3 regions of the Streptomyces sp. SID8374 genome follow, and region 2 is predicted to be linked to each of the others. Evidence: riboswitches for the same ligand, from Rfam matches in the RefSeq annotation. Region 2 holds a riboswitch; each other region holds the start of a gene.

Region 1 (10,274 bases), on a different contig from region 2:
ACGCGATACGCCGCAGAGCGGTGACGGGGTCCATCGGCACCTCCAGGTCGGAACGGCGGCCGCCCCGCAGGTCACCCGGCCGGGCCGCCTGTCCTCAGGATGGCCGCAGCGGTGCCGGAACGGCCACCGCACCCGCCGGTATCAGGAGCCGGGCGAGGCGTCGGCCTCCTCCGTCCCCGCCACCCAGCGCCCGGTCGTGAAGTCGTAGTCGTGGACGGGCCGCCCCGGCGCGCCACTCGTACGGAACGGCTGCCCGCCGTCGTCGATCCGCACCGTACCGGACCGACCCCCGCCGCTCCATCGCAGCTCCACCACCCAGTCGCAGTCGCAGCGGGCCGTACGTCCCGTGACGAGCAGGACCTCGGGGTCCGAGGCCGAGACGCGATACGGGAAGGAGACCGCCGGGATGGGCTCACCCGTGTCGTTGCCGGGCACCGAGCGGGCCACGGGGCGCTGAGCGTCGAGATCCACGTCGAACATCCGTGGGGTGAGTGCCCCGCCGCACCCAGAGCTCATCCGGTGCACCCGCCCGTCGGCAGGCTCCCGCCGCGCGACCACCCGGATCCGCAGCGCCTCCAGGACCACCGCCTGCTCACCCGTGCCCTGGAGAGTGATCCGTACGCCGGTCTCTCCCGCGTGCACCGCGCCGAGCCCCTTCGCCCAGGCCTCCGCGTCGGCCTCGGCCGGCGGCGGCGGGACGGCGCTCGGGGGAGGGGCGACGAGGTAGGCGTGCCCGCAGCCGTACCGCCAGACGTGGTCGTCGACGGTCCAGGTGAACGGGGGAGCGGTGGGCTTCGCCACCGGGGGCGGCGGCTCTGGGCGATCGGGCCGCGAGGGGTTGCCGAAGGCGGCGATCAGGACGAGCGCCAGGGCGGCGACGGCGGCGCAGGCGGCGAGGGGCGGCACCCACCGGCGTACGACAGGGGAGCGGGGCGTTGGGGGCGCGGGCACGGGCCGGTGCTCATCTCGCCGTACCGGAGCGCTGGGCGCGGGTGCGGTCGACGGCGGGGAGCCGCCGAGGGCCCCCGCAACCGGCTGCGCCGGGGCCAGGCCCTCGGGAGGAGCCGGGGCGGCCGGAGAGCCTGCCTGGTCGGCACCCGGGGCCGCCGGAGACCCAGCCCCCTCGCCCCCCGGGGCCGCGGCCCCCTCGGCACCAGGGCCCCCCGCCCCCGCCCCCTCCTGCCGCTCCACCCGTTCCGCGTCCGCCCGGAGCCACAGGCGGTGGAGGGTCTGCCGTTCCTCGCCCGTGCGGCCGCACAGCCGGGCCAGGCGCTCCACCGGGGCGAACTCCGCCGGTACGGTCCGGCCCGTGCAGTACCGGTGGAGCGTCGAGGCGCTGACCCCGATGCGTCGGGCGAGGGACGCGTACGTCCGGCCCGAACCCTCCCTCAGCTCCCGCAGCCGCTCCGCCAGCGCCTCCCGTGCGGGCTCCTCGTCCGCTTCCCGCTCGCCCACCACCCGATCGACCTCCCCGGCCGTTCCGGGGCGCGTTCCACCCCACCGTGAACACCCACGTCACCGGGGGTGGGACGGTTCCGGGCCGGCCGGAACCCGTGTCGTCCTTGTCGCCGCCCGATGGCCCGCCCCACGCTGGTGCCGCACCACCCGATCCGACCGATCGACCACCTGAACGGGGAGTTCATCCATGCGCACCACCCGCACGCTCCGCACCGCCCTCCTGACCGCCGCGGTCGCGGGCCTCGCCGCCACCGCACTGCCCATGGCACCCGCCTCCGCCGCCCCCGCCGCGCCGAAGCTCCTCTCCGCCGGGCAGTGGCCCGCCTCCCTCACCCCCTGGACCGCCGGGCCGGTGCGGAAGGGCCTGCCCGAGGACGGCTCCGTCTGCACGGCGGGCACCACCCAGGCCAAGGGCACCCGCCACCGGGACTTCCGTACCGAACTGGACACCGGGGCCCGGCAGACGGTCACCGTCGCTCCCACCACCGCGAAGGCGAAGGCGCTCGCCGCCGACCTGCGGACCGCGCTGGCGACCTGCCTGGAGCGGCTGAAGGAGCAGGAGCCCGGGCTCGAAGGCGCCAGCCGGTACCACGGCCGGGTGAACGTGGAGGAGGGCGCGCACATCTACAGCATCGACACCTCCTACCCGGAGGCCGGCTCCACCGACATCGGCCTGTACGCCGTCGGCCGGGACGGCCGTACCGTGACCGTCCTGGAGTGGGGACAGCTGGGTGACCTGGACGGAGCCCCGCTCCAGGGGTTCAGGAAGACGACCCGCACCGCCGTCGCCAAGCTGCACTGAGACCCGTCGGCGGAGCGGCCGGCACGGGGTTCCGGCCGCTCCGCCGACGTGCGCTGCCCCCTCTGCCGGGAGCATCCTGGCTGTGTGACCCGGCACGATGCGACCCGGCCCACCCCGTCCCCCGGAAGCGGGGCCGCGGCCGGGCGAGACGACGGCGGCCGAGTACCGGACGAGCTGTCCCTCGTACTCGCGCAGGGGGTCGTCAGCGCCGTCGAGTCCGCCGGGGGATACGCGGGGGGCATCTACCTCCGCTCCGGTACGCCGGGGCTGCTGCGCCTCGCCGTCCTTGCCGGACTGCCGGGGCCGCTGTTCCGGCCCTGGTGGCGGATGCATGTGAACCGGCCTTTCCCCGTCTCCGAGGCCTACCGCACCGGGCGGCCCGTGCTGCTCGCCGACGCGGAGGAGGCCATGCGGCGCTTTCCGCAGCTGATGGCGGGACTGCCGTTCCCGTTCGGCTCGCTGTGGGTCCCGATCACCGGCCCGCAGGGCAGCGTGGGCGTGATGGCCGTCCTGCGGGCCGCCACCCCGGGCGAGGAGGTCGCCGCCGCCGACGGGGAGCGGCTGCTGGGGCTCGGCCGCCGGCTCGGCGCCGCGCTCACGGACCTGGATTCGCGGTCCCTCCCCGTGGTCTGGGAGAAGGAGCCCATCCCCGTCCAGCTGCCGGCCGCCCCCGCGCCCCCGGTGCGCGTAGGCAGCTTCGACTGGGACCTGCACTCCGGCTCCCTCACAGCCGACGACGACCTGTGCGCGATCTTCGGGACCGAGCCCGCGGAGTTCCCCGGCACCGTCGACGCCCTCGCCGGACGCCTCGTACCGGAGGACGTGTACGGGCTGTGGGCCCTGGCCCGGCAGGCGGTGGAGTCCGCCGATCCGGTGGTCCGCCGGATGCGGCTGCGCGGCCCCGACGGCCGGTACCACCTGCTGGAGCTCTCGGGCCGCTGGACGCACCCGGACGGGGAGAGCGCCGAGAGCCATCTGAACGGCTTCGTCGTCGACTTCGGCGCGGGGCCCGTCATCGCGGAAGCGGCGGACCGGCTGCCCCGGGGGATCGTCTCCCTGGACCGGATCGGGCGCATCACGTACGCCAACGTGCTCGCGGAGGAGCTGCTGGGCCGCCCCCGCGCCGAGCTGGTCGGCCATGTCGTCTGGGAGGCGCTGCCGTGGTTCGGACATCCGGCGTACGAGGACCACTGCCGGGCGGCCCTGATCTCCGACGAACCCGTCCACTTCCTCGCCCGGCGGGCCGAGTCCGTCTGGCTGTCGGTCTCCCTGTACCCGGGTCTTGACGGGCTGAGCGCGGTCTTCCAGGCCACCGAGCAACCGGCGTACACGCCCGGCTCCGTCACCTCGCCGGGTCTGGGCATCGGCTCCACCGCCGACCGGTCCTCCGCGCTCTACCGCCCGGTCGCCCTGGCCATCGCCCTCACCGAGGCGGTCACGGCCCGCCAGGTCTCCGCCGTCGTCACCGAGGAGCTGCTCCCCGCGTTCGGCGGTAGGCAGCTCGCCATCTACCTGCTGAGCGAGCGTCACCTCCACCTCGCCTGGGAGACGGGGTTCCCCAAAGGGTTCCTCGACCGCTTCGACGGGGTCGGACTCGACGTCTCCATCCCCGGTGTGGAGACCCTGACCACCGGCCGCCCGATCTTCTTCGAGTCCATGCAGCGCCTGGCCGACGCCTACCCGGGCATCCCGATGGAGACCGACATCGGCGCGCGGGCGTTCCTGCCGCTGATCGCCTCGGGGCGGCCCGTCGGCTCGTGCATCCTCGGCTTCGACCGGCCCCGCGGGTTCAGCCCCGAGGAGCGCACCGTCCTGACCGCCCTCGCCGGGCTCATCGCCCAGGCTCTGCAACGTGCGCAGCGGTACGACAGCGAGTCGGCGCTCGCCCGGGGGCTCCAGGACGCCCTGCTGCCGCACCGGCTGCCGGAGGTCGAGGGGGTCGACACCCTCGGGCGCTATCTCTCCGGCACCCAGGACATGGAGGTGGGCGGCGACTGGTACGACGTCATCGAGACCGGCGACGAACTGGCCCTGGTCATCGGCGACGTCCAGGGGCACGGTGTCTCGGCGGCCGCCACCATGGGGCAACTGCGCAGTGCGGTACGGGCGTTCGCCCTGAGCAACCATGACCCGCAGGAGGTGATGAGCGGGACGAACCGGCTGCTCATCGATCTAGACCCGGGACAGTTCGCCAGCTGCTGCTACATCGTGCTGGACCCGCTCACAGGGCGGGCCCGTGCCGTACGGGCGGGCCATCCGCAGCCGGTACTGCGCCACCCCGACGGCCGGACCGAGGTGCTGGACCTGCCCGGCGGCATCGTGCTCGGCATCGACGGGCAGGCGGCCTACCCCGTCACGGAGCTGCGACTCGACCCGGGCGATGTGCTGGCCCTGTTCACCGACGGGCTCATCGAACGCCCCGGGACCGACATCGACGAGGGCATCGAACGGCTGCGCGCCACCATCGCCGGGGTCGGCTCCGTGCCGCTGGCCCAGCTGGCGAACCGGGTGATCGGGGAGGCCAGACAGGCCACGGACCGCCCCGACGACATCGCGATCCTGCTGGCCGCCCGCTGGACGCACGTCCCGGAGAAAGCGCCGCCGCCCGCCCGGGAGGCCGCCCCGCCGGACCTGTGGCGGACGTTCCGCGGGCCGGGCCCGCAAGGCGCGGAGAGTGCCACGGACCCGGCCTGAGGAGTGACGGGACTGATCAGGCGCCGGAGGCGTCCAGCATGCCCTCGCGCTCCACGACCTTGATGCGCTCACGGCCCTGGGCCGCGCCGAGCGCCTGCTCGTGGGCGTCCAGCTTGTGCCAGCCCTCCCACGTCGTGTAGCGGACGTTCCGGCTCTCCAGGAAGGCTTCGACGGCCTCAGGAGCGGGCGTAGCCGGTTCGGGCAGACGGCCGGCGGCGCGGTCCTCCAGCAGGCAGGCGACCGTCTCGTTGGCGTCGCCCTTGGTGTGGCCGATCAGACCGATCGGGCCGCGCTTGATCCAGCCCGTGACGTAGACCGAGGCCATGTGCTCGTCACCGGCGATGACGCGTCCCGCCTCGTGCGGGACGGTGCCGGAGGCCACGTCGAAGGGGAGCTTGGGCAGCTCCTCCGAGTAGTAGCCGACGGCGCGGTAGACGCTCTGCATGTCCCAGTCGGTGAACTTCCCGGTGCCCCGGACGTTGCCGGTGCCGTCCAGCTCGGTGCGCTCGGTGCGCAGCGCGGTGACCTTGCCGTCCTCGCCCAGGATCTCGACCGGGGACTCGAAGAAGTGCAGGAAGAGCTTGTGCGGGCGGTCGCCGACATCGCGGATCGCCCAGTTCTCCAGGGTCTGCGCGACCATGTTGGCCTGCTTGTTCTCCCGCCGGGTGGCGATGGAGCCCTCGTCGTACTCGATGTCCTCGGGGTTGACGATGACCTCGATGTTGGGCGAGTGGTCCAGCTCCCGCAGCTCCATCGGGCTGAACTTGGCCTGCGCCGGGCCACGCCGCCCGAACACATGCACCTCCAGCGCCTTGTTCGCCTTGAGGCCCTGGTACACGTTGTCCGGGATCTCGGTGGGCAGCAGCTCGTCCGCCGTCTTGGCCAGCACCCGGGCCACGTCCAGCGCCACGTTGCCGACGCCGAGGACGGCGACCTTTTCCGCCGTCAGCGGCCAGGTGCGCGGGACCTCGGGGTGGCCGTCGTACCAGGAGACGAAGTCGGCCGCGCCGTAGGAGCCGTCCAGCTCGATGCCCGGGATGTCGAGGGCGCGGTCGGCCTCGGCGCCGGTGGAGAAGATCACCGCGTCGTAGAAGGACCGCAGGTCGTCCAGGCCGATGTCGTTCGGGTAGCTGACGTTGCCGAAGAGGCGGATCTGCGGCTTGTCCAGCACCTGGTGCAGGGCCTTGACGATGCCCTTGATCCGGGGGTGGTCGGGGGCCACGCCGTAACGGATCAGGCCGAAGGGGGCGGGCATGCGCTCGAACAGGTCGATCGAGACGCCCGGGTCCTGGCAGACCTCGGATTTGAGCAGCGCGTCCGCAGCGTAGATACCGGCAGGGCCGGCTCCGACAATGGCGACGCGGACGGGGCGTGTCATGGCGTGGTGATCCTTAAGGCGGGCGAACGCGGGCAGGTACAGCGTACGTCGGAGGTAAGGGTTGGCTTACTAGTCTCCACCCCACACCGTAAGCCCTCGGCCGGCGAGACCCTCGAACCGGCCTACGGAACCGCCCGATAAGTCCGTTTCTGCGGGGCGGTATGGGTGATTTGAGTCTTTTGGACTTCTCTTCCATAAAGGGGCTATTGGGGCCGTTGAGCTATTTTGGCCGCGCCTGTTTCGGCCACCTCCGCGCGAAGTGGTGAGCGTCACGTCCGAGGGTGCGGACGCAGAAGTGGAGGGTTCGGTTCCCTTCTGTGCGAAGAAAGTTGACGACGCGGCGGAACGGGTGGATCCGGGAATTCCTGAATTCGATCTTGCGGAGAAAGGTCATCCGGAATTCGGGGCTTGTTCTGTCCGGCGCTTTTCGCCTACGGTCACGCTCAATCCGGATGGAACGCCGAATCCTGCCGCCGTCCGGGAAACCGAAACCCACTCACGTACGGCAGGAGCGGGGGACCCAGGTAAGCCGCCGATCCGGTATCCGGAACGGCTAGGGGTGAAGTCGCATGTCCATGCGGCCAGACATCTCCCGTCTGAACCCGACAGCTCACCTCGTAGGCGCCGGAGAGGAAATTCCCCATGCCCGCACAGGGTAAGCACCGCCGTCCCAAGTCCGTCTCGCTGAGCCGCGGCATCGCCGCCGTGACCACGGGTGGAGCCGTTCTGGCCCTCCCGGTGCTCGGCGCCACCACCGCATCCGCCGCCCCCGCGCACTCCGTCGCCGCGGAAAAGGCGGTGGCTCCCGTCTCCGTGACCGCCCAGGCGAATTCCGTGACGAAGGCCGCGCCCGTCAAGCATTCCGTGGTGTCCGGCGAAACGCTTTCCAAGATCGCCCGCGAGCATTCCGTCAGCGGCGGCTGGAAGAAGCTGTACGAAGGCAACCGCAAGGTCGTCGGCGAGAACCCGAACCTTATTCACCCCGGTATCACGCTGACCATCGGCGCCAAGGCTGCCGCCCCGTCAGACGCCAAGGCCGGCAAGGCTGCCGCCCGCACCGCCACGACGGAGCGCGCCGACCGCTCGGAGCGCACGACGGCCGCTCCCGCCGCCGCCCCGGCCGCCGCCGCTCCCGCCACGTACACCAACGATCTCGATGGCTGGATCAAGGAGTCGCTGGCGGTCATGGCCCAGCACGGCATCCCCGGCAGCTACGAGGGTATCCACCGCAACATCATCCGCGAGTCCTCGGGCAACCCGAACGCCATCAACAACTGGGACTCCAACGCGGTGAAGGGCACCCCCTCCAAGGGCCTGCTCCAGGTGATCGACCCGACGTTCCAGGCGTACCACGTGCCCGGCACCTCGACCGACAGCTACGACCCGGTCGCCAACATCACCGCCGCGTGCAACTACGCCGCGGACCGGTACGGCTCGATCGACAACGTCTTCGGCGCCTACTGATCCCCGTACGCGCGCACGCCCGAGGGGCCCCGGACCACACCGGTCCGGGGCCCCTCGGCGTACCGGGAAGTTACCCCCAAGTTTCTAGTGACTTACCACGCGATCGACAGTAGAACCTGTTGCACTCTGTCGAGAGTGAGGGATGTCACATGAACGACACCACCCCGCACGGCAACGCCCCCAAGGGTGTATCGCGTCGAAGATTCATCACTGGAACAGGTTCTCTTCTCGGGGTCGCGGCGCTCGCCGGATCCACCACACCGGTCTGGGCCACGGCCCGCGCGGCGGCGGCCCCGATCGGTTCCGGCGCCCATGTGCCGGTGCTGATCGTCGGCACCGGATACGGCGGCTCGGTCGCCGCCCTCCGGCTCGCCCAGGCCGGCACGGACGTCCACATGGTCGAGATGGGCATGGCCTGGGACACCCCCGGCGCGGACGGCAAGATCTTCGCCAACACCACCAGGCCGGACGACCGCTCCTTCTGGCTGCGCACCCGGACCAAGCAGCCGCTGAGCAACTTCCTCGGCTTCCCGATCGACAGATCCGTCAACCGCTACACCGGGATCCTGGACGCCGAGGAGTTCGCCGGCATCACCGTCTACCAGGGGCGCGGTGTTGGAGGCGGGTCGCTGGTCAACGGAGGCATGGCCGTCACGCCCAAGCGGGAGAACTTCGCCGCGATCCTGCCGTCGGTCGACGCCGCGGAGATGTACAGCACCTACTACCCGCGCGCCAACGCGGACCTCGGCGTCACCACCATCGACCCCGCCTGGTTCGACAGCGTCGACTGCTACCAGTACGCCCGGGTCGGCCGGAAGCACGCGCAGCGCTCGGGCTTCCCGTTCCTCTTCGTGCCCGCCGTGTACGACTGGGACTACATGAAGCAGGAGGCCGCCGGGACCGTACCCAGGTCAGCGCTGGACGCCGAGATCCTCTACGGCAACAACTACGGCAAGAAGTCGCTCCAGAAGACCTACATCGACCGGATCAGGGCCACGGGCCGGGTCACCATCACCCCGCTGCACAAGGTCACCCGCGTCTCCCCGGCTTCCGGCGGCGGCTACACGGTCCTCATCGACCAGCTGGACACCACCGGCCGGACCACCGCCACCAAGACCGTCACGGCGGACAAGGTCTTCTTCGCGGCAGGCAGCGTCGGCACCAGCAAGCTGCTCGTCGGCCTCAAGGCGACCGGAGCGCTGCCCGCCCTCAACAACGAGATCGGCAAGGGCTGGGGCGACAACGGCAACGTCATGTGCGGCCGGGCCAACCACCTCTGGGACCCGACGGGGAAGGTGCAGTCGTCCATCCCCACCGGCGGCATCGACAACTGGGACGCAGGCGGAGCGTTCGCCGAAGTCGCTCCGCTGCCCACCGGCATCGAGACCTGGGCCTCGTTCTACCTCTCGATCACCAAGAACCCCCACCGGGCCCAGTTCACCTGGAACGCGGCGGCGGGGAGGGCCGAACTGAACTGGCAGACGGCGTGGAAGCAGCCGTCCATCGATGCCGCGAAGACCATCTTCGACAAGATCAACCAGAAGGAGGGGACGATCTACCGCACGGACCTCTTCGGGACCTACAAGATCTGGGGCGACCACCTCACCTACCACCCCCTGGGCGGCGCGGTCCTGGACAAGGCCACCGACAACTACGGCCGGCTGCACGGCTACCCGGGTCTGTACGTCATCGACGGCGCCCTGATCCCCGGCAACACCAGCGTCAACCCGTTCGTCACGATCACCGCGCTCGCCGAGCGCAACATCGAACGCATCATCGCCACCGATCTGTAGGGGCGTACGGAGAGCCCGGGGCCGGGAGTGCCAACCCGGCGGCCCCGGACTCCGTCAGTGACCCGGCAGCACACACACCGCGTCGATCCCCAGTACATGGTTGAGCCGCCCGAACGCCAGCCAGGAGCCGATGCTCATGGACAGCTCCACGATCTCCACCTGGCTGTAGTGCGCGGTCATCCGCTGCCAGAAGGCGTCGTCGAGACCGTGGTGGTCCAGCGCGTACCGCTCCGCGTACTCCGCCGCCAGCCTGGTCCGCACGTCGAAGGCGTCCGTCGTACGCCACTTGGCCACCGCCTGCGCGAACTCCTCCTCGACCTTCTCCCCGTCCCGCTCGGTCCGCCAGTCCAGGCAGAACAGGCACCCGTTGACCTGCGCGATCCGCAGCCGCGCGGCCTCGAACTCCCGCAGGCCCAGCGTCGTGTGCTCGTACACGGACATCGAGAAGGCGGCGGCGGCCACGCCGATGCCGGGGACCATCTCCCCCCATACGTAACCGATGGGCTCCTGGCCCTCCGGGATGTCGATGATCATGCCGGTCTCCTTCCCAGCCTGCCGACGGCGGGCCGCAGCGGGATGTCCAGTGCGTCGTACAGGCCCGGTTTCGCGTCCACCAGCCAGTCGATGGCCGAGACGAGCCGCCCGACCGCCGTAGCGTTCCCGCCCGCCGACCGGTTCTCACCCT
Region 2 (10,274 bases):
ACGCGGGTCCTGGAGGACTTCAAGAAGGGTTACGTCAACGCGCTCGTCGCGACCGACGTGGCCGCCCGCGGTATCCACGTGGACGGCATCGACCTGGTCCTGAACGTGGACCCGGCCGGTGACCACAAGGACTACCTGCACCGCTCGGGCCGTACCGCCCGGGCCGGCAAGTCCGGTGTCGTCGTCTCGCTGGCGCTGCCGCACCAGCGCCGCCAGATCTTCCGCCTGATGGAGGACGCGGGCGTCGACGCCTCGCGCCACATCGTCCAGGGCGCGGGCGTCTTCGAGCCGGAGGTCGCCGAGATCACCGGCGCCCGTTCGCTCACCGAGGTCCAGGCCGACTCCGCGAACAACGCCGCCAAGCAGGCCGAGCGCGAGGCCGCCGACCTGACGAAGCAGCTGGAGCGCGTCCAGCGCCGCGCCGTGGAGCTGCGCGAGGAGGCCGACCGCCTGGTCGCCCGTGCCGCGCGCGAGCGGGGCGACGACCCGGAGGCAGCGGTGGCCGAGGTCACCGCCGAGGCGGAGGCCGCCCTGGTGGCCGCCATCTCCGTCCCCGAGCAGCCGGCCGCCCGCGAAGAGCAGCGCCGCGACGAGCGGGGCAACTACGAGCGCCGCGACAACCGCGGTGGCGACCGTGGCGGCTACCGAGGCGGCAACGACCGCCGCGACGACCGCCCGTCCGGTGGCTTCCGCTCCGGTGGTGGCGACCGTCGCGACGACCGTGGTGGCCGTCCGTTCGAGCGTCGTGACAACGACCGCCCGTCGTTCAACCGCGACCGCCGCGACGAGCGCCCCTCGGGTGGCTTCCGCTCCGGTGGTGGCGACCGTCGCGACGACCGTGGTGGCCGTCCGTTCGAGCGTCGTGACAACGACCGCCCGTCGTTCAACCGCGACCGCCGCGATGACCGCCCCTCCGGCGGCTTCCGCTCCGGCGGCGACCGCCCGACCGGTGGCTTCCGCTCGGGTGGCGGTGACCGTCGCGACGACCGTGGTGGCCGTCCGTTCGAGCGTCGTGACAACGACCGCCCGTCGTTCAACCGCGACCGCCGTGACGAGCGCCCCTCGGGTGGCTTCCGCTCCGGCGGCAGCGACCGCCCGTTCAACCGCGACCGCCGCGACGACCGCCCCGCGGGCGGCTTCCGCTCGGGTGGCAGCGACCGCCCGACCGGCCGTCGTGACGACCACCGCGGCGCCAACACCGGTACCAACACCGGCACCTTCGGCCGCCGCGACGACAAGCCGCGCTGGAAGCGCAACGGCTGACCCCGCACCGGCCGCTTCCCGGCCGGCCAGGTCCGCCTGACAGACCGGCAGGGCCCGTACGCCACCGAACCGACTCGGTGACGTACGGGCCCTGTTGCTGTTCCCCGCGCCGCCCCCACAGGGGCGCGAACCGGCGCGAAAGGGACGCGACGGGGGCGTGACAGGGGCGTGACCGGGGCGTGACAGGGCCCGACACCGATACCGGATCGGCTGCTGGGATCGGGCGGGCTATGCTCGTGGGTGATGTTGCAGGGGCCGTTAGCTCAATTGGTCAGAGCAGCGGACTTTTAATCCGTTGGTTGTGGGTTCGAGTCCCACACGGCCTACCGACACGGCACCGGGCGTACGCCCGTGACATGCGAGGAAGCGCCCCCATCCGGTTCTGCCCGGGCGGGGGCGCTTCGGCGTTCTCACCCCCACACCCGGTCCAGGAACCGCGATCAGCGGTGCGATGGCGGGCAGTTGGTCCTCCAGGGCGAAGTGGCCCGTGTCGAACAGGTGGAGTTCGGCGTCGGGTACGTCGCGCAGGTAGGCGCGGGCCCCGGGCTCCGGGAAGAACGGGTCGTTGCGGCCCAGGTGATCAGGGTGGGCGGGGTGTGCTCGCGTAGCCAGGTCTGCCAGTGCGGGTACTGCTCCACGTCGCGGTGGTAGTCGACGACCGGGCCCGCAATCCGCTCCGGGTGGCGCAGGGCCAGCCGGGAGCCGACGGGGGCGCCGAAGTCGAAGACGTACAGCACGAAGCGGGTCAGGCCGAGCCGTTCCGTGAAGCCCTCGGTGATGTCGGCGAGGCGGTCGAAGGAGTACGTGAAGCCGGCGGGGGCCTCCGTGTGGCCGAAGCCCGGGTAGTCCGGCGCGATCAGCCGGTGGTGTGGTGCCCATCGCGTCGCTCAGGCGCCGGAACTGGTGCGAGGCCGACGGGAAGACGTGCAGCAGCAGGAGGGCCGGGGCGTCGGGCGGTCGGGGACCGACTCGCGGTAGAAGACCCGGACGCCTTCGACGTCCACGTGGCGGTGGGGGTGCTTGGCGGTGACGCTCAATCGGGCGCTGGCTCCAGCGCCATCGCACCGGCTGACCCCGCCGACCCCGCAACGGGGTGTGGTCGGAGTGGCCGCTCCGATGGCGTAGAGTGGTGTTTACCGACGCGGGGTGGAGCAGCTCGGTAGCTCGCTGGGCTCATAACCCAGAGGTCGCAGGTTCAAATCCTGTCCCCGCTACTGAAGATCCAGGCCCGGTACGCAGATCACTGATCGCGTGCCGGGCCTGAGTCGTTTCCGGAGCCCGACGCTTTCCGGCTTGACCTTGACGCAGCGTAAAGATCTAGCGTTTCCGGCATGGAGTGGTCCATCCAGGAAATCGCCAGAAGGGCCGGCACCACGAGCCGCACGCTCCGGCACTACGGGGACCTCGGTCTCCTCACGCCGAGCCGGGTCGGGAGCAACGGCTACCGCTACTACGACCAGGACGCCCTCGTCCGGTTGCAGCGCATCCTGCTGCTGCGGGGGCTGGGGCTGTCCCTGCCCGCCATCAAGGGGGTGCTCGAAGGGCAGCGGGACACGGCCGTGGCGTTGCGGGCGCATCTGCTCCTGCTCGAACAGGAACAGGAGCGCATCGGGCGGCAGATCGCCTCGGTGCGGACCACTCTCCACAAGACGCAGGAGGGGAGGGAACTCATGGCCGAGGAAGTGTTCGACGGGTTCGACCACACCGCTCATGAGCGGGAGGTGACCGAGCGCTGGGGGCGTGAGGCGTACGAGAAGGGCGACCGGTGGTGGCGTTCGCTCGGGGAGGCCGGGAAGCAGGCATTCCGGGACGAGCACGACGCCATCGCGCGGGACTGGGGGCGGGCCAGGGAGGCCAGGGTCCGTGCCGACAGCGAGGAAGCGCAGGGGATCGCTCGGCGGCACTGTGCGTGGCTGTCCACGACGGTCGCTCCCAGCCGGTCGTACGTCATCGGGCTCGGCGAGATGTATGTCGCCGATCCGCGCTTCGGAAAGAACTACGATCGCTACGGGGACGGCACCGCCGCCTTCGTACGGGATGCACTGACGATCTACGCGGAACAACGGCTCTCCGGCTGACCAGGGGAGCGCAGGGGTTCCCGGCCGCTTTTTCCCCCTATTTGGCCGACGACGAGTCGCCGCACGGCGCGGCTCCGGGAAGCCTGGACGGGGCGCGGTACCGTCCGCAGCCGTGGCCGGACCGGGCAGGAGTGCACAGGTGGGGATGGCGGAGAAGGGGCGCGGACGCGTGACGGGGAGCTTCGGCCTCCCGGGGCGCGGGCTGTCCGGCTCCGGGCGGGGCAGGTCCGGCTCCCCGGGAGGTTCCGCGGGGCGAGGGAAGCCGGGAAGTTCCGCCGGGCGCGGGAAGCCGGGAGGGTCTGCGGGGCGCGGGAAGCCGGTGGTGGCCCAGAACCGGGGCACCCGGCGGTTCGTCCGGCTGCTGCCGGTGCTGCTGATCGGCGGCGGGCTCCTCTTCGACTCGCTCGCCCCGCCCAACTTCACCGCCGTGCCCCTGTTCGTGGCCGCGCCGCTGATCGCCGCGCCCTTCTTCTCGCTCGCCAGCACCATCCGTACGGGTGTGGCCTCGGTCCTCTCCGTCATCGCGATGCGGCTCTCCGACGGGACGTCCACCCAGGTCGTCCCGGTCATCGAGATGATCACGGTCCTCACCGCCGCGGCCCTGGCCCTCGTCATCAACGGGGTCGTGCGCCGCAGCAACGAGCAGCTGGCCTCGGCGCGGGTCATCGCGGAGACCGCCATGCGGGCCGTCCTGCCGACCCCGGCGGAGCGGATCGGCGGGCTCCAGGTGGCGGCGCGGTACGAGGCGGCGCAGGCGGACGAGTTCGTCGGCGGGGACCTGTTCGCGGTGGCGGACACCCCGTACGGCGTACGCCTGGTCGTCGGCGATGTGCGCGGCAAGGGGCTGGACGCCGTGGAGGCGGTGGCGGTGATCATCGGGGCGTTCCGGGAGGCCGCCGAGCAGGAGCGGTCCCTGGAGGGCGTGGCGCAGCGGCTGGAGCGGGCGCTGGCGCGGGAGGGGACGCGGCGGTACGGGCTGGACGCCATGGAGGGGTTCATCACCGCCGTACTGGCCGAGATCCCGCCCGGTTCGGCCTCGCTGCGCCTCGTCAACCGCGGCCACCCCGAGCCGATCCTGCTGCACGCGGACGGGGCCCTGGAGGTCCTGGCGCCGTCCGTGCCCGCGATGCCGCTGGGGATGGACCTCGGGGTGTGGCCGGACCGGTCCGACGAGTGGGAGATGCCCCCGGGGTCGACGCTGCTCGCCTTCACGGACGGGCTCTCCGAGGCGCGGGACGCGCACGGGGTCTTCTACGACCCGGCGGCCCGGCTGCGCGGCCGGATCTTCCCCGGCCCCGAGGAGCTGCTCTCGGCGCTCACCGACGACGTACGGCTGCACACCGGGGGCCGGTCGACGGACGACATGGCGCTGCTCGCGGTCAGCCGGCCGGCGGAGGGGCAGCCGCCGCGGCGTACGACGGTGAAGATCGTCGGCCGGGGCGATGACACGGTGCGTAATTGAAGGGCGCCGCTCCGCATAACAGTTGACACACCATCAGAAAAAGAGGTGTGGGCGAGGGGTCGTCAAGTCGTCCGATTCGGGCCGCTTGTGGACGGTAAGTTCCCGCCGGAGCCGTTAATGATCAACAGGAACAGCTTGGAATCGGGCCCGTCTGTCTATTAACGTTCGATAACGCAGCGCGGTCGTCCCAGCCGTCGTCAGAGACGGCGCCGTGCGCGAGCGCCGAATCCCGCAAGGGAACCGGGGAACCACCTACATGGGGTGAATCGGACGCCTGTGTCTCGTGAGAGGCGGAGGGGTCCGTAGGAGACCTTCCTGCTCCGAACCCGTCAGCTAACCCGGTAGGCGAGAAGGAAGGAAAGGAGTGCGCCCACGTGGCGTCCAACAAGCCTGCCCCTGAGGCCCCGTCACCCTTCACTGCCGATGGCCTCGGTGGTCCGGAGCGGACGTGGGAGGAGTGGAACCCCACCGCGGAGTCCGTCCGTCCCGTGCGCGGCAAGCACCGCGTGGCCAAGCAGCGAGGCCTCGCCCGCAGCTCCACGGTCCTCGGGGTCGGCGTCATAGCGGCTGTCGGTGCGGGTGGCATGGCCACCGCCCAGTCCAAGCCCCCGGTCTCCATCTCCCTTCCCGATTCCATCGCGGACAACCTCCCCGACGCCAAGTCCCTTCCCGGTGTCGGGGCCTTCATGTCCGACGAGGCCGAGGCCGCCCCGGTCACCGCCGCCCCGCTCACCACCGCGGGCATCACGACCGCCGAGGCCGACCAGGGCACCACCGACGCCGGTGAGGCCCTGCGCGCCCGCATCCTCCAGCAGGCCGAGCAGCAGCAGGCCAGCGCCGACGCCGAGGCCAAGGCCGCCGAGGAGAAGGCCGCGGCCGAGAAGGCCGCCGCCGACGCGAAGAAGCAGCAGGACGAGGCCGAGGCCGAGGTCAAGGCCAAGCTCGCCGCGGAGAAGAAGGCGGCGGAGGAAGCGGCCGCGAAGAAGGCCGAGGAAGAGCGCCTCGCCAAGCTCCGCGCCAGCTACACCCTGCCCACCTCGTCGTACACGCTCACCTCGACCTACGGTCAGTCCGGCGCGATGTGGTCCTCGGGCCAGCACACCGGCCTGGACTTCGCCGGGGCGGCCGGATCGCCGCTCAAGGCCGTGCACAGCGGCACGATCACGTCGGCCGGCTGGTCCGGTTCATACGGCTACCGCACGGTCCTCCAGCTGGAGGACGGTACGGAGATCTGGTACGCCCACCAGTCCTCGATCGACGTCTCGGTCGGCCAGAAGGTCAGCACCGGCGAGACCATCGGCCGCATGGGCGCCACCGGCAACGTGACCGGCGTCCACCTCCACCTGGAGGTCCGCACCGCCGGCGGCTCGGCCATGGACCCGGCCGCCTGGCTGAACAGCAAGGGCCTCTCCGTCTGATCCGTCCGAGGAGCCCTGATCCCTCTGAGGAGCCCCGATCCCTCCGAGGATCCCTGATCCGTCCGAGGGTCCCGCTCCGTCCGAGGGTCCCGCGCTCCTTGCAGGTGCGCACCCCTCGCAGGGGCGTACGCACCACCCCGAAACCCCGGCAGCCCTGACGCTCACCCCCCGACGTCAGGGCTGCCGGTCTCTCCGGCGGAGTGCGGGCGGATGGAATATCCGGCTCCGGCACCGTCGTTGAACACCCACATGACTTCTCTGCGCACCCTCGGCAGCTCCGACCTCCAGGTCTTCCCCCTCTCCCTCGGCGGCAACGTCTTCGGCTGGACGGCGGACGAGGACCAGTCCTTCGCCGTCCTCGACGCGTACGCCGCGGCCGGCGGCAATTTCGTCGACACCGCCGATGCCTACACCGCCTGGATCGAGGGCAACCACGGCGGCGAGTCGGAGACCGTCATCGGCAAGTGGCTCGCCTCGCGCTCCAACCGCTCCGACATCGTCGTGGCCACCAAGGTCGGCGCCCACCCCGACTACAAGGGGCTCTCCGCCACCACCATCAAGGCCGCGGCCGAGCAGTCGCTGCGCCGCCTCGGCACCGACCACATCGACCTCTACTACACGCACTTCGACGACGAGACCGTCCCGGTCGAGGAGATCATCACCGCCCTCGACCAGCTGGTGAAGGACGGCAAGGTGCGCCACATCGCCGCCTCCAACATCAGCCCGGAGCGCCTCCAGGCGTCCCTGGACTTCTCCGAGCGCGAAGGCCTGGCCCGGTACGTCGCCCTCCAGCCGCACTACAACCTGGTCTCCCGGGACACCTACGAGGGCCCGCTCCAGGAGACCGCCGCCCGCGCCGGGCTCGCGGCCGTACCGTACTTCGCGCTGGCCGCAGGCTTCCTCACCGGCAAGTACCGCCCGGGCGCGACCGTGGAGAGCGCCCGCTCGGCCAAGGCGGGCGAGCACCTGGAGTCGGAGCGCGGCCGCAAGGTGCTGGCCGCCCTCGACAAGGTCGCCGCGGAACGGGACGCCGAGATCGCCACGGTCGCCCTCGCCTGGCTCGCCGCCCGCCCGACGGTCGCTGCCCCGATCGCCTCGGCCCGCACGGTCGACCAGCTCCCCGCCCTGCTGGCCGTCGCCGACCTGGAGCTGACGGACGCGGAGCTGACGGCGCTCACGGAGGCGTCGGCCTGAGCCGGACCGCCTGAACCGCCTTACGGGGGAGGCGGGGTGGGGCCGTAGGGGGTGTGGTGGCCGTACGGAGGTTGCTGCGGGGGCGGGGCGCCGTAGCCGTACCCGGTTCCGTAGCCCTGCCCCTGCCCGTAGCCGTAGCCCTGCCCCTGCCCGTATCCCTGGCTCTGCCCGTAGCCGTACCCGTACCCATATCCGTACGGCGTCTGCATCGGCATCGGCGGCCGGGGGTACGGGCGCGGGCGCGGGGCCGTGCCGGTCATGTGGGCCGCGTGGGTGAGGGCCGGGGCGGCGATGTCGCGGCGCTGCCAGAGGTGGTGCAGCAGCTCCCGTTCCCGGGCGGCGAAATCCGGGCCCACCGCGTCGTGGCGGGCGCGGCGGCGCAGGCCGGCCAGGGTCGTCGCGAACGACTCGTACTCGGCGACCGCGCGGGCCGCCGCCCGGCCCCGGGAGCGGTCCTGCTTGCCGTGCCAGTGGCGGGCCAGGTCGCGGGCCACGCCCCGGGTCCGCATCGAGGAGAGCGCCAGGGGCTCGGCCGGGGTCAGCCAGCCGGCCGTGGCGTACGCGGGGAGTTCGGCGGCGAGCGTCCGCAGCTCCCGCCTCCGCCACCAGACCGCCAGCCAGGTCACCAGCGCGAAGACCGGGACCATCACCACCCCGTACACCGCGTAGAAGCCGTACGGGCCGAAGGCCGACGAGCCGTTCCACAGGGCGTGCAGGCCCATCGCGGAGACCAGGCCGAGCACCGGCAGGGCGATCCGGCGGACCCGGTGGTGGCGGGCGCTGATGGCCGCGAAGCCGAAGCCGAGGCCGGTGAGCACCGTGAACAGCGGGTGCGCGAACGGCGACATCACGATCCGTACGAAGAACGTCCCGGCCGTCACCGAGGCGATCCCCGAGCTGCCCAGCTGTTGGTCCTCGTCGAACGCGTTGCCCAGGTAGAGGATGTTCTCGGTGAAGGCGAAGCCCGTCGCGGTGAAGCCCGCGACCACGATGCCGTCGACCACGCCCCGGAACTCCCGCCTCCGGAAGATGAAGATGAGCAGGACGGAGACGGCCTTGGCGCTCTCTTCCACGATCGGGGCGATCACTGTCGCCCCCAGTGTGTCCGCGCTCGTCGGGTCGGCCGTCGCCGTGGCTATCCAGCGCATCGCGAACGAGTTGGCGATGATCGCGACGAGCGCGGCCGCGCACGCGCCCCAGGCGAAGGAGAAGATCAGGTTCCGCCAGGGGCCCGGTTCGACGCGGTCCAGCCAGCGGAAGGCGGCCATCAGGAGCGGCACCGGCAGCACCGCCAGGCCGAGGCCGACGAGGAACCCCTCCGGGCCCGTCTGCTCGCGGACCAGGGCCAGGATCACCAGCCCGCACAGCGCGAGCGCCACGATCACCGCCCCGGCGCGGAACACCTTGCTGCGCCACACCATGCCGACGCGGCGCGGCCGGTACGTCCACCGGCCGCGCTCCGGCACGGCGCCCAGCACCTCCTCGGGCCGCTGCTCGTGGAGGACCGGGACCGCCGGCTGCCGCTGCTGGTACTGCACGGAACCGTCGGACACCCCTCGACCCTAACGAGGACCACCGACACCCGGCGACGGTGCATCCGGCCAGGACACCTCACCGTTCGGCCAGGGCGCGGGCCGGTTCCCGCAGTTCCTCGGAAGCGGTTCCTCGGGGGTGGTTCCTCGGACGCGGTTTCTCAGACGTGGTTTCTCGGACGTGGTTTCTCGGACGTGGTTTCTCAGATACGGGCGAACAGCAGGTCGTGCACCACGTGGCCCTTGTCCAGGCCCTGGCCCTCGAACCGGGTCAGCGGCCGGAACGCCGGACGCGGCGCGTATCCGCCGTCCGCCGCCGTGTTCTCGAAGCGGGGGTGCGCGGTCAGCACCTCCAGCATCTGCTCCGCGTACGGCTCCCAGTCGGTCGCGCAGTGCACGATCGCGCCGGGCTTGAGCACCGGGGCCACCAGGTCCAGGAACTCGGGCTGGATCAGCCGCCGCTTGTGGTGGCGGGCCTTGGGCCACGGGTCCGGGAAGTAGACCCGCAGGCCGTCCAGCGACTCGGGGGCCAGCATCTCGCGGAGCAGGATCACCGCGTCGCCGTTGGCCACCCGTACGTTGGTGGAGCCCGCCTTGTCCGCGAGGCCCAGCAGGTTGCCCTGGCCGGGGGTGTGGACGTCGACGGCGAGGATGCCGGTGCCCGGGTCGTCGGCGGCCATCTGGGCCGTGGCCTCGCCCATGCCGAACCCGATCTCCAGGACGACGGGCAGGCCGTCGAAGAGCTGGTCCAGGTCCAGGACGCGCTTGCCGTCGATGTCCAGGCCCCACTTGGGCCACAGCCGCTCCAAGGCGTCCTGCTGGCCGGTGGTGACCCGGCTGCGGCGCGGCTGGAAGCTGCGGATGCGGCGCTCGTGGTGCGAGCCGGCCGGGTCGGCGGCGGGGCCGCCGGGGAAGCGGGGCTCCTGGCGCAGCCGGCGCGCCCGCTCGAAGGAGGCGGCCCGCAGCGCGGCGGCTTCGTCGGCCGGCACATCGGAGGCCGTGGAGCCGGTCGAGGCCGCGGCGTCGGCGACCGTGGAGCCGGAGGCCGTGGAGCCGGTCCCGGCCGTCATGTCGGCCGCCGTGGGGCCGCAGGCCGTGGCGCCGGTAGAGGCCGTCACGTCGGCCGCCGTGGAGCCGGTCGCCGATGCGTGGACCGTCGTGGTGTCGGCGTCGGCGGACAGCACGGCTTCGTCGGCCGTCCCGGATTCCGGGACCGGCGCGGTGGTGGGGTTCAAGGGCTGCTCAGACACAATGACCCGATTCTACGGCGGGCGGCCTCCACCCCGTCTCCTGAGCCCGGCGCAGCGCCCGCCGCGCCACCTCCCGC
Region 3 (10,274 bases), 2.9 Mb from region 2:
CAGTTCGACCGAGGTCACATGGTCGCCCGCCAGCCGGGCCACCTCGGCCGCGTCGCCCGGCTCCCCGGGCGCGAGCCCGGTCTGCGCGGGCTTGAGCACCGCGACCCGGCGCCCCCGCGCAGCGGCCGCCACGGCGGCGGTCACCACCGTCTTGCCGATCTCCGTGCCCGTACCGGTCACCACGAGAATCGTCATGTCAGCCCTCCCGAGCCGCGGCACACACGGCCCGGCAGATCCGTTGTACGTCGTCGTCCCCGGTGACGTACGGCGGCATCGTGTACACCAGATCGCGGAACGGCCGCAGCCACACGCCCTCGCGCACGGCCGCCCGGGTCGCCGCCGCCATGTCCACCTCGTGGTCGAGTTGGACGACGCCGATCGCCCCCAGGACGCGTACGTCCACGACTCCGGGCAGATCCGACGCGGACGCCAGACCGGAGCGCAGTCCCGCGCCGATCCGCGCCACCTCGCCCTCCCAGTCCTGCCCGAGAAGCAGGTCCACCGAGGCCGAGGCGATCGAGGCGGCCAGCGGGTTGCCCATGAACGTCGGGCCGTGCGCCAGCACCGGCACCTCGCCGCGCGAGATCCCCTCTGCCACCCGCGAGGTGCACAGCGTCGCCGCCATCGTGAGATAACCGCCGGTCAGCGCCTTGCCGACACACATCACGTCCGGCGAGAGGCCGGCGTGCCCGGCGGCGAAAAGCTTCCCCGTCCGCCCGAAACCGGTCGCGATCTCGTCGAACACCAGCAGGACGTCCGACGCGTCGCACGCCTCGCGCAGCACCCGCAGATAGGCGGGGGAGTGGAACCGCATCCCACCCGCTCCCTGCACCACGGGCTCCACGATCACGGCCGCCACCTCGTCGGCATGACGGGCGATCAGCTCCCGCAGACGGCGTACGTAGTCCGGGTCGGGCTGCGCGTCGAAACCGTCCGGCGGGGCGTCGGCGAAGACCTGCCGGGGCAGCGCCCCCGACCACAGCTCGTGCATCCCGCCCTCCGGGTCGCACACCGACATCGGCTGCCAGGTGTCGCCGTGGTAGCCGCCGCGCCAGGTCAGCAGCCTGCGCTTCTCCGGGCGCCCGGCCGAACGCCAGAACTGCAGGCACATCTTGACCGCGACCTCGACCGACACGGACCCCGAGTCGGCCAGGAAGACGTGCTGGAGCGGCTCGGGGGTGATCTCCACCAGCCGGGTGGCCAGCCGGACGGCGGGCTCATGGGTGAGCCCGCCGAACATCACATGGCTCATCCGGTCCAGCTGGCCGCGCGCGGCCTCGTTGAGGACCGGGTGGTTGTAGCCGTGCACCGCCGACCACCAGGACGACATGCCGTCCACCAACTCCCGCTGCCCCTCGACGGGTTCGGCGAGCCGGAGCCGTACACCGGAGGCCGACTCCACGATCAGCGGCTCCTGCCGGCCGGGCATCGGACCGTAGGGGTGCCAGACGTGCGCGCGGTCCAGCGCCCGCAGTTCGTCGGGGGAGTACGGCTTCGGCTCGGCAGGCCCGCCGGGTTCGGGGTCGTACGGCTCAGGCATTGGGCGCGAGATCCGTCCCCGCACCGCGTCGCCGGACCGCCACCAGATCCGTACGCGCCGCACCGGCCGGGACGCTCTCCCCGGCGCCCGCGACGGTCTCCGGCTCGCCATGGCCACCGCACGGCCCGCAGCCGCCGCCGGATGCCTCGTGCGAACCACAGCCGCCACCGCCGCCGTGCGAACCGCAGCCCGCCGCCTCCGGCGTGGCCTGCGAACCGCAACCGCCCCCGGCGAGCGCGTCGGCCCGGTGGCGCGGCAGCGTGGTCGTGCCCTGGCCCTCCACCTCGAAGCCGGCGTCCGCGATCATGTCCAGGTCGGCCTGGCCCGCCTGGCCCTCGCTGGTCAGGTAGTCACCGAGGAAGATCGAGTTCACCAGGTGCAGCGCCATCGGCTGCATCGACCGCAGATGCACCTCGCGGCCGCCCGCGAGCCGGACCTCGACGTCCGGGCAGACGAAGCGGACCATGGCGAGGATGCGCAGGCAGCGCTGCGGGGTGAGGTTCCACTCCTTGGCCAGCGGCGTGCCCTCGAACGGGATGAGGAAGTTCACCGGCACCGAGTCCGGGTCCAGGTCCCGCAGCGCGAAGACGACGTCGACCAGGTCCTTGTCGCTCTCGCCCATCCCGGCGATCAGCCCGGAACACGCCGAAAGGCCCGCGGCCTGGGCCTGCTGCACGGTCTCCACCCGGTCCGCGTACGTGTGGGTGGTGGTGATCGCCCCGTACGTCTCCTCGGACGTGTTGAGGTTGTGGTTGTACGCGTCGGCGCCCGCCGAACGCAGCCGGTCGGCCTGTCCGTCGGAGAGCAGACCGAGGCAGGCGCAGACCTCGACGCCCTCGTTCTGCTCCTTGATCGCCTCGATGGTCTTGGTGACCCGGTCCACGTCCCGGTCCGTCGGCCCGCGCCCGCTCGCCACCAGACAGACCCGCTTGGCCCCGCCCGCGACCCCGGCGGCCGCCGCCTTGGACGCCTCGTCCGGCTTCAGCCAGGTGTACTTGAGGATCCCGGCCTTGGAACCCAGCCGCTGCGAGCAGTACGAGCAGTCCTCGGGGCAGAGCCCCGACTTCAGGTTGACCAGGTAGTTGAGTTTGACGCGCCGCCCGAACCACTGGCGGCGTACCTTGCCCGCGGCGGCCACCACGTCCAGCAGGTCGTCGTCGGAGGTCGCCAGCACGGCGAGCGCTTCTTCGCGGGTCGGCAGTTCGCGCCGCAGCCCCTTGTCCACCAGCGTGTTCAGCAGGTCCATGAAAGATGATCCTGGCTTACGGCACCGTCTCCAGCCAAGGAGGAACCGGACAGGAGACGTGGGCGAGGGTGTGTGTATTGCCACACCCTGACCTGCTGCGCACCCCGCTAGGGTCTGTGAGCTGCCTACAAAAGGGACCGCCCTATGTCCTTCGCCCCGCCCTTCGCCCCGTTCGACTGGATCGACGACGAGGCCCGCCGCCGGGCCGAGGCCGGGCTCGTCCGGGCCCTGCGCCCGAGGAGCGCGGAAGCCGGGCTCCTGGACCTCGCGAGCAACGACTACCTGGGCCTCACCCGGCACCCGAAGGTCACCGACGCCGCCGCTGCCGCCGCCCACCGCTGGGGTGCGGGCGCGACGGGGTCCCGGCTGGTCACCGGCACCACCGAGCTGCACGCCGAACTCGAACGGGAACTCGCCGACTTCTGCGGCTTCGAGGCGGCGCTCGTCCTCTCCTCCGGCTACGCGGCCAACCTGGCGGCCCTCACGGCACTGTCCGGGCGCGGTTCGCTCATCGTCTCTGACGCCGGGAACCACGCCTCCATCGTGGACGGCTGCCGGCTATCCCGCGCGGAGACCGCCGTCGTCCCGCACGCCGATCCGGACGCCGTGGCCAAGGCGTTCCAGGGACACGACGGGCGGGCGCTCGCCGTCACCGACTCGGTCTTCTCCGTCGACGGGGACGCGGCCCCGCTCGCCGCGCTGGCCGAGGTGTGCCGCACCGCGAACACCGCCCTGGTAGTGGACGACGCGCACGGCCTCGGCGTCCTCGGCGACGGCGGACGCGGCGCCCTCGCCGCCGCCGGACTTGCGGGCGGTGCGGGGACCGTCGCCACGCTCACGCTCTCCAAGTCGCTGGGCAGCCAGGGCGGTGCGGTCCTCGGACCGGCCCGGGTCATCGACCACCTGGTCAACACCGCCCGTACGTTCATCTTCGACACCGGCCTCGCCCCGGCGGCGGCGGGCGGCGCGCTGGGCGCCCTCCGGCTGCTGCGCCGGGAGCCGGAACGGGCGGCCAGGGCCCGGGAGGTCGCCACCACGCTGTACGGGCGGCTCACCGCCGCCGGGCTGACGGCGGTCCGGCCCGACGCGGCGGTCGTCTCCGTCCGGGCACCCTCCGCCGACGCGGCGGTGACGTGGGCGGCCGACTGCCGGTCGGCCGGAGTGGCGGTCGGGTGCTTCCGGCCGCCGTCGGTGCCGGACGGCATCTCCCGGCTGCGGCTGACCGCACGGGCGGACCTCACCGAGGAGCAGATCACCGGCGCGGTGGCCACGATCGTCGCGACCGCTCCCCGGGAGGCCCTGGCTCCGCTCAGCTGATGTGCTGCCGGTCCAGCCCGGCCACGAAGGTGGTCCAGGCCGTCGCGGAGAACCGGAGCGGCGGCCGGTCCACGTCCTTGGAGTCGCGTACGGCGAGGAGCGCGCCGCCGGGCCCGGGGCCGTACAGCCGTGCGGTCTCCACGCAGTTGTTCATTCCGGTGGAGCGGCTGCTGCGGCGCCACAGCAGTGGTTCGGGGGTGGGTGACGACGGGTGCGGTGCGAGACGGTCGGACATGGTGCCCCCCTCGGGCAGAGTCGGACGTCCTGTCGGGTTGCCGGTCTAGCGGAGGCCGCGGCGGATCGCGGCGACGAGTTCCAGCGATCGATCCGGGGTCAGTGCGTGTGTCTGCAAGGTGCGGAAGGCCGAGCTGTACGCGTCGAGGTCTTCTTTCCGCTCCAGATAGAGGCTACTCGTCAAGTGGTCAAGAACGACCACATCCAGATCAGAAATGTTCGGAAAGGAGAAGATAACGAAAGGCGAGGTGAGTCCGACATACCCGCCGACGGAGAACGGCAGCAACTGAAGCTCCACGTGCGGGAGTTGAGCCACCTGGGTCAGATGGTGCAGCTGATCCCGCATCACCTCGGGGCCGCCCACCTCCCGGTGCAGCACCGCCTCGTCCAGGACGGCGGTGAACCGCAGCGGCGGCTTCGCGCGCAGCACCCTCTGACGGGTCAGCCGCACCTCGACCAGGGAGTCGAGGTCGTCCGGCGGCAAGCCGTCCAGCGAGGCCCGGGTCACCGCCCGCGCGTAACCGGCGGTCTGGAGCAGCCCCGGCACCACCGAGGTCTCCAGGGTCCGCACCGTACTCGCCTGCGACTCCAGGCTGATGAAGTCGCGGTACTGGGGCGGGATCAGGCCCCGGTAGGCGTGCCACCACCCCGAGCCGCCGCCGCCCGCCGACCCGGCGAGCACTTCGAGCAGGGCGCGCAGCTGGGTGTCGCGCACCGCGTAGACGTCGAGGAGGCGCGTCACGTCCTGGGGGCTGACCCCGCTGGCGCCGGTCTCGATACGGCTCACCTTCGACTGGTGCCAGCCGAGCAGCCGCGCCGTGTCCCGGCTGGTCAGTCCGGAGGCGTGCCGCAGACTCCGTAACTCCTCGCCGAGCTTCCGCCGTCGGACGACGGGGCCGTGCAGCATCCAGGTCTCCTCGCGCTGTGCGGAACGGAACGGGACGGGTCCGACACGCACCGCAAGGTTCGGGCCCGCAAGGGGGTCAGTGTGCCCTCCGCCCCGGTTGTGCGGGCCCGAATTCACCGCTTCGAGCGACAGATATATGCATATCTTGGTCGAACATCGTTACAGCGAGCTTCAACAGTGGCAGTCTGGCGCGAAGCACAATCCTGGCCGACTGCCGGTCGGCCGGGGCGCGAAAGGGACGGCGTCGCCATGGCAGACCATCAGGAAGCAACCGTCACCCTGCCGAGCGATCCGGCCTCGGTTTCCTCGGCCCGCAGATATGTGGCCAGGACGTTGGCCGAATGGGGCCTCTCCGAGGACACGGATCTCGCCGACACCATCCGGTTGATCATCTCCGAACTCACCACCAACGCCGTCCAGCACACCTTCGGCCAGTCGCCCACCTTCACCGTGGATCTGCGCCTGGAACGCGACGAGGAACTGCGTCTGGGCGTGACGGACAGTCACCCCCGGTGGCCTCAGCGGCTGCCCGCCGCCGTACGGCAGGACAACGGGCGCGGCATGGTGATCATCCGGGCGCTGGCCAAGGAGTACGGCGGGCGGCTCACGGTCGTCCCGACGGCCGAGGGCGGCAAGACGGTCTGGATCGCGCTGCCCTGGGCGGTGGCGGTCCAGGGCTGACGACAGGGTTCGCGAAGGCCGCCACCGTTCAAGGGGCTGACACGGTGCAGAGGGCTGCCGTGGTGCAGGGGGCCGCCACGGTTCAGCGGGCCGCCGCCCGGCCGTACCCGCTCCGCAGCAGTGCGAGGAGCGTCGCCGCCGCGGCGGTCGCCCGGTCGCCGCGGTGCACCACGGAGATCGTCCGGCGGAAGTCCGCGGGCTCAAGCCGCCGGACGGCCAGCGGCGTGGGCGACAGCGACGCGACCATCTCCGGCACCACGGCCACGCCGAGCCCGGCGCTGACCAGCGCGCACACCAGTGCGTAGCCCGGCGACTCGCAGACCACCGCCGGTGCGGCGCCCGCCGCCGCCAGCGCGCTCTCCACCCCGCGCCGGGGCGGATGCGCCGGCGCGGAGCTGATCAGCGGCCGGCCCGCCAGCTCCGCGACCGGCAGCCGTCCGGTGCCTTCGGAGAGCCGGTGCCCGACGGCGGTCGCCAGCAACAGCTCCTCGACCAGCAGGGGCTCCACGGTGACGCCCGGGGGCGGCGGGTCCGCCACCGCCGGTTCGTAGGTGTGGGTCAGCGCCAGGTCCACCTCGCCCTCGGTCACCGCCGCGATCCCGCCCGGCGGCTCGTACTCGGTGACGGCCAGATCGACCTCCGGGTGGGCCCGCCGGAACGCGCTCAGGACCGGCGGCAGCAGATGGACCCCGGCCGTCGTGAACGTCCCCACCCGCAGCCTGCCGCCCGACAGCCCGGCCAGCTGCGCCAGCTCGTGCCGCGCCTGGTCCAGCTCGTCCAGGACCCGCCTCGCCCGGCCCGCCAGCAGCTCACCGGCGGCCGTCAGCCGCGCCCCGCGATGGTGGCGCACCAGCAGCGTCGCCCCGGCCTCGCGCTCCAGCTTGGCCAGCTGCTGGGAGAGCGCGGGCGCGGTGTAGCCCAGGTGGGCGGCGGCCCGTGTGATCGATCCGGTCTCGGCGACCGCCACCAGTGCGGCGAGCCGCGTCGGGTCGTACATGAAGCGTTCCTTTAGCCGGCCCCAGAAGATTGCTAGTACACGCTAAAGGCTCCGCAGGTCCAGGCTGGACCCCATGGACGCACAACTGATCGCCTTCACCGGGGTCGCCGCCGGAATGGTGGCGCTGCCCGGCGCCGACTTCACCGTCGTCGTACGCAACGCCCTCGCCTCCCGCACCGCGGGCCTGGCCAGCGCGCTCGGCGTCGCCGGGGGGCTGCTCGTGCACACCGCGCTCGCCGTGGCGGGGCTCGCCGCTGTGCTGGTGACGATGCCCGTCCTCTTCCGCACGGTCCAGCTGCTCGGCGGCGCGTACGTGCTGTACCTCGGGATCAGCGGGCTGTACGCGCTCCGGCGCCGGGCCTCCGAGAAGGGCCGTACGCCGGACCGGGTACCGCCGGAGGGGCCCGAGGGGTTCGGGCGCGCGCTGCGTCAGGGGTTCCTGACCAACGCGCTCAACCCGAAGGCGCCGGTCCTCTTCCTCAGCCTGCTGCCGCAGTTCGTCCCCGACGGGCAGCCGCCGCTGCCCAGGACGCTCCTGCTGGCCGCCCTCGTGGTGGCTCTGGCCCTCGTCTGGTTCCCGGCCGTGGCCCTGCTCGTGGACCGGCTGGGCCGGTGGCTGCGCCGGCCGCGTACCGCCCGGGCGATCGAGGGCGGCAGCGGTGTGGCGCTCACCGGTCTGGGCCTGGCGCTGGTGACCGGGCCCCTTCTGCGCTGAGGGGCGCCGGGGCCCTCGCGGGCGGCGCCGGCAGATGTGCCCGTACCGCCCGCAAGGGAAGAGCGTCCGGTCGGTGGGTCAGCGGACCCGTCCGTACCAGACGCTCTTGGACCAGATTTTCGCCTTGCGGACCACGTCCCCGGATTTGGGGGAGTGCCAGATCTTGCCTCCCCCGGCGTAGATGCCCACGTGGTAGACGCTGCGCCCGGAATGGAAGAAGACCAGGTCGCCGGGTTTCCGCTTCGATGCGGCGATACGGCTGGTCTTGTTGTACTGCTGCTGTGCCGTGCGGGGGAGTTTCTTCCCGGCCTTCTTGAACGAGTAGAGAGTCAGCCCCGAGCAGTCGAACCGGCTGGGACCCGTGGCCCCGTACTTGTAAGGAGCGCCCTTCTTCGACGCGGCGATCTTGAGCGCCTTCGTCGAATGGGTGGCGGCCTCGGCATCGTTGACCAGACCTGGTGCGAGCATCGAGGACGTCACGGCCAGGGTGAGTACGGAAGCCGTACCGACCCGGGCGAACAGAGACGGGACATGAACCTGCGCAGACATGCGCAACCCTTCGTCAGCCGCCTGTGAAGGATGACCTGTCGGGTTCGGGCTGGCGAAGTTGCCCGGCCGCTTCACGCGGCTTCACCCCGAGGGCTTCCCGGTCTCCCGGTCGGCCCGTTGTGCTTGGGTCCTCCACTCCTGCCGATCCACTCCTGTCGACCAGTCATCCGGGAAGCGGCAGGACTCGGCGTCCACCCGGACCGCCCCGCCGCGGCGGCGGGGGCTTGTCGTCCCAGGGATCTTGACTCACGAAGTGCCGGATTTCCGAGTCGAAACAGTGATTTGTGAGTCTCCTCACCACTGAACCGTTCGGGTGGACGGGGCGGATTCGCGCCCGCCGACGAGCCCGGCGCACACCCTCGTACCAGCGACGAAAGGGGGCATTTCGAGTACAGCCCGCGCGTCGGACGCAAGTTGGGCCGTCGCTCGCGCGGGTGATCCCCTACGCCGAACGAGCGAGGGAAATTGATCGCTGGACCGGGCGTGTCGCACGGCGGGGCGACCGCCCCGCTCCCGTAATGCGCTCCCGGCGCGCGGCGCGGCTCAGTTCGGGGTCGGCGGCACGGCGACCCTGCCCGCCCGCCGCTCGCCGTCCAGCACCCGCAGGGCCCGTACGAGCGTCGCCGCGTGGATCTGCCGCTCGCCGCGCTCATGCATCAGGGCCAGCGCGTCGCGCAGGGCCGCCGCCCCGGAGGCCAGGGCCTGCGCCGCCCGCAGCGCGCTGTAGGTGTCGCCGCCGTGTGCCGGGTTGATCCGGCCCACCTGGTCCAGGACCGCCAGATAGCGGTCGATGAACTCGCCCTCGGCGCGGGTCAGTGCGGGCAGGGGCGGGAACTCCGGTGGCTCCATGGGCGGTTCACCTCGCGTCGTGCGGCGGCTGGGGGAGCGTGCGGTTCTCCACGACGTGGTCCACCAGCCCGTAGGCGAGGGCGGCCTGCGCGTCGAGGATGGTGGAGCGTTCGATGTCGGCGGTGACCCGCTCGGCGGTCCGGCCCGTGTGGCGGACCAGCATCGCCGTGAACAGCTCGCGGGTGCGCACCAGTTCGCGCGCGTGGATCTCCAGGTCGGACGGCCGGCCCCGCACCGGCTCCGCCAGTGCGGGTTGCCGAATGACTACCCGCGCGCCGGGCAGGACATGTCGCCGTCCCGGCGTTCCGGCCGCCAGGAGGGCGGCCGCGTAGGAGCCGGCCTGCCCCAGACAGAAGGTCTCCACGTCGCACGTCAGGAACCGCATCGTGTCGTGGACCGCCGCCATGGCCCCGAACGAGCCGCCGGGGCAGTTGATGTAGAGCGAGAGCGGCCGGCCCGGATCGGCGTGCTCCAAGTGCATGAACTGCGCGATCAGATCGCTCGCCGCGGTGTCGTCGACCGGAGTCCCGAGGAAGACGATCCGCTCGGACAGGAGCTTGGAGTACGGGTCCTGGGTCCGGGTCCCGGACGGGGTGCGTTCGGTGAACTCGGGCAGGACGTGGCGGGCGGCGGGTCGGATCATGGCGGAGCCCCTCTCCTGGGTGCGCGACGGAACGCGGGGGCGGCGCAGGCCGGTCCGCGCTCACGCCCCGTCAAAAATGTACAGGACGTACAGAAGAGGGGCGTGGCTTTCGCGTTCGCGGCATCCAGGAGGGGCGGTGGGCGTCTATTCGCAGCCGACTCCGTCACCGTCGCGGTCGAGGTGGGAGGCGTACCCGGGCTCGCCCCTCCTGATGGGGGCGGCGCCCGCGGCGCGGACGGCGGTGCAGTTCCTGTAGTACGTGTACGCCCCGCCCGCGTCGTCGTCATCGTCCTGGACCGGGGCGGGCGCCTCGGCGGCAGGCTCCGGCGGCGGGGCGGTGACGGTCACCCGCACCTTCTTGATCTTCGTGACCGTCGGGGCGGGCTCCGGGTCGGCCGTCACCGTGACCTTCGCGGTCTCCGTCACGGTGACGGTCACCGTCGGCCCCGGCTCCGCCTTCTTCACCGCGGCCGTCCGCACGGTCTCCGGCTGCTCACCGGTGGCACCGATCCCGATGCCGAGCAGGAACAGCACACCGGCGGCCGGGAGTACGACGCGCTTACGGGCCCAACGCGGCCCGGTGGAAGGGCTCTGCG

The links. Region 2 has a riboswitch for cyclic di-AMP ahead of GTY67_RS15400 (M23 family metallopeptidase). Riboswitches for the same ligand answer to the same signal wherever they lie in the genome.
Region 1: linked by a shared signal. The riboswitch ahead of GTY67_RS33050 (transglycosylase SLT domain-containing protein) and the one ahead of GTY67_RS15400 (M23 family metallopeptidase) in region 2 are both predicted to bind cyclic di-AMP.
Region 3: linked by a shared signal. The riboswitch ahead of GTY67_RS02765 (C40 family peptidase) and the one ahead of GTY67_RS15400 (M23 family metallopeptidase) in region 2 are both predicted to bind cyclic di-AMP.

Annotation. Positions count from the first base shown of each region.
Region 1 is NZ_WWGH01000002.1:2,201,469-2,211,742, forward strand. It holds gene GTY67_RS33025 (PHP domain-containing protein) at 1-34, opposite strand, end outside; gene GTY67_RS33030 (helix-turn-helix transcriptional regulator) at 142-1,455, opposite strand; gene GTY67_RS33035 (hypothetical protein) at 1,646-2,260, shown strand; gene GTY67_RS33040 (SpoIIE family protein phosphatase) at 2,345-4,954, shown strand; gene GTY67_RS33045 (FAD-dependent oxidoreductase) at 4,971-6,332, opposite strand; cyclic di-AMP (ydaO/yuaA leader) riboswitch at 6,781-6,971, shown strand; gene GTY67_RS33050 (transglycosylase SLT domain-containing protein) at 6,975-7,796, shown strand; gene GTY67_RS33055 (GMC oxidoreductase) at 7,946-9,589, shown strand; gene GTY67_RS33060 (carboxymuconolactone decarboxylase family protein) at 9,644-10,123, opposite strand; gene GTY67_RS33065 (dihydrodipicolinate reductase) at 10,120-10,274, opposite strand, start outside.
Region 2 is NZ_WWGH01000001.1:3,530,935-3,541,208, reverse strand. It holds gene GTY67_RS15430 (DEAD/DEAH box helicase) at 1-1,263, shown strand, start outside; tRNA gene GTY67_RS15425 (tRNA-Lys) at 1,516-1,589, shown strand; partial or broken gene GTY67_RS15420 (alpha/beta fold hydrolase) at 1,674-2,300, opposite strand; tRNA gene GTY67_RS15415 (tRNA-Met) at 2,404-2,477, shown strand; gene GTY67_RS15410 (MerR family transcriptional regulator) at 2,595-3,341, shown strand; gene GTY67_RS15405 (PP2C family protein-serine/threonine phosphatase) at 3,481-4,803, shown strand; cyclic di-AMP (ydaO/yuaA leader) riboswitch at 5,014-5,166, shown strand; gene GTY67_RS15400 (M23 family metallopeptidase) at 5,178-6,221, shown strand; gene GTY67_RS15395 (aldo/keto reductase) at 6,471-7,415, shown strand; gene GTY67_RS15390 (PrsW family intramembrane metalloprotease) at 7,436-8,968, opposite strand; gene trmB (tRNA (guanosine(46)-N7)-methyltransferase TrmB) at 9,151-10,017, opposite strand; gene lhgO (L-2-hydroxyglutarate oxidase) at 10,190-10,274, opposite strand, start outside.
Region 3 is NZ_WWGH01000001.1:627,366-637,639, reverse strand. It holds gene bioD (dethiobiotin synthase) at 1-195, opposite strand, end outside; gene GTY67_RS02805 (adenosylmethionine--8-amino-7-oxononanoate transaminase) at 197-1,540, opposite strand; gene bioB (biotin synthase BioB) at 1,533-2,786, opposite strand; gene GTY67_RS02795 (8-amino-7-oxononanoate synthase) at 2,931-4,103, shown strand; gene GTY67_RS02790 (DUF397 domain-containing protein) at 4,096-4,338, opposite strand; gene GTY67_RS02785 (helix-turn-helix transcriptional regulator) at 4,384-5,244, opposite strand; gene GTY67_RS02780 (ATP-binding protein) at 5,494-5,925, shown strand; gene GTY67_RS02775 (LysR family transcriptional regulator) at 6,008-6,922, opposite strand; gene GTY67_RS02770 (LysE family translocator) at 6,996-7,637, shown strand; gene GTY67_RS02765 (C40 family peptidase) at 7,716-8,186, opposite strand; cyclic di-AMP (ydaO/yuaA leader) riboswitch at 8,190-8,376, opposite strand; gene GTY67_RS02760 (hypothetical protein) at 8,730-9,035, opposite strand; gene GTY67_RS02755 (ATP-dependent Clp protease proteolytic subunit) at 9,043-9,678, opposite strand; gene GTY67_RS02750 (excalibur calcium-binding domain-containing protein) at 9,823-10,274, opposite strand, start outside.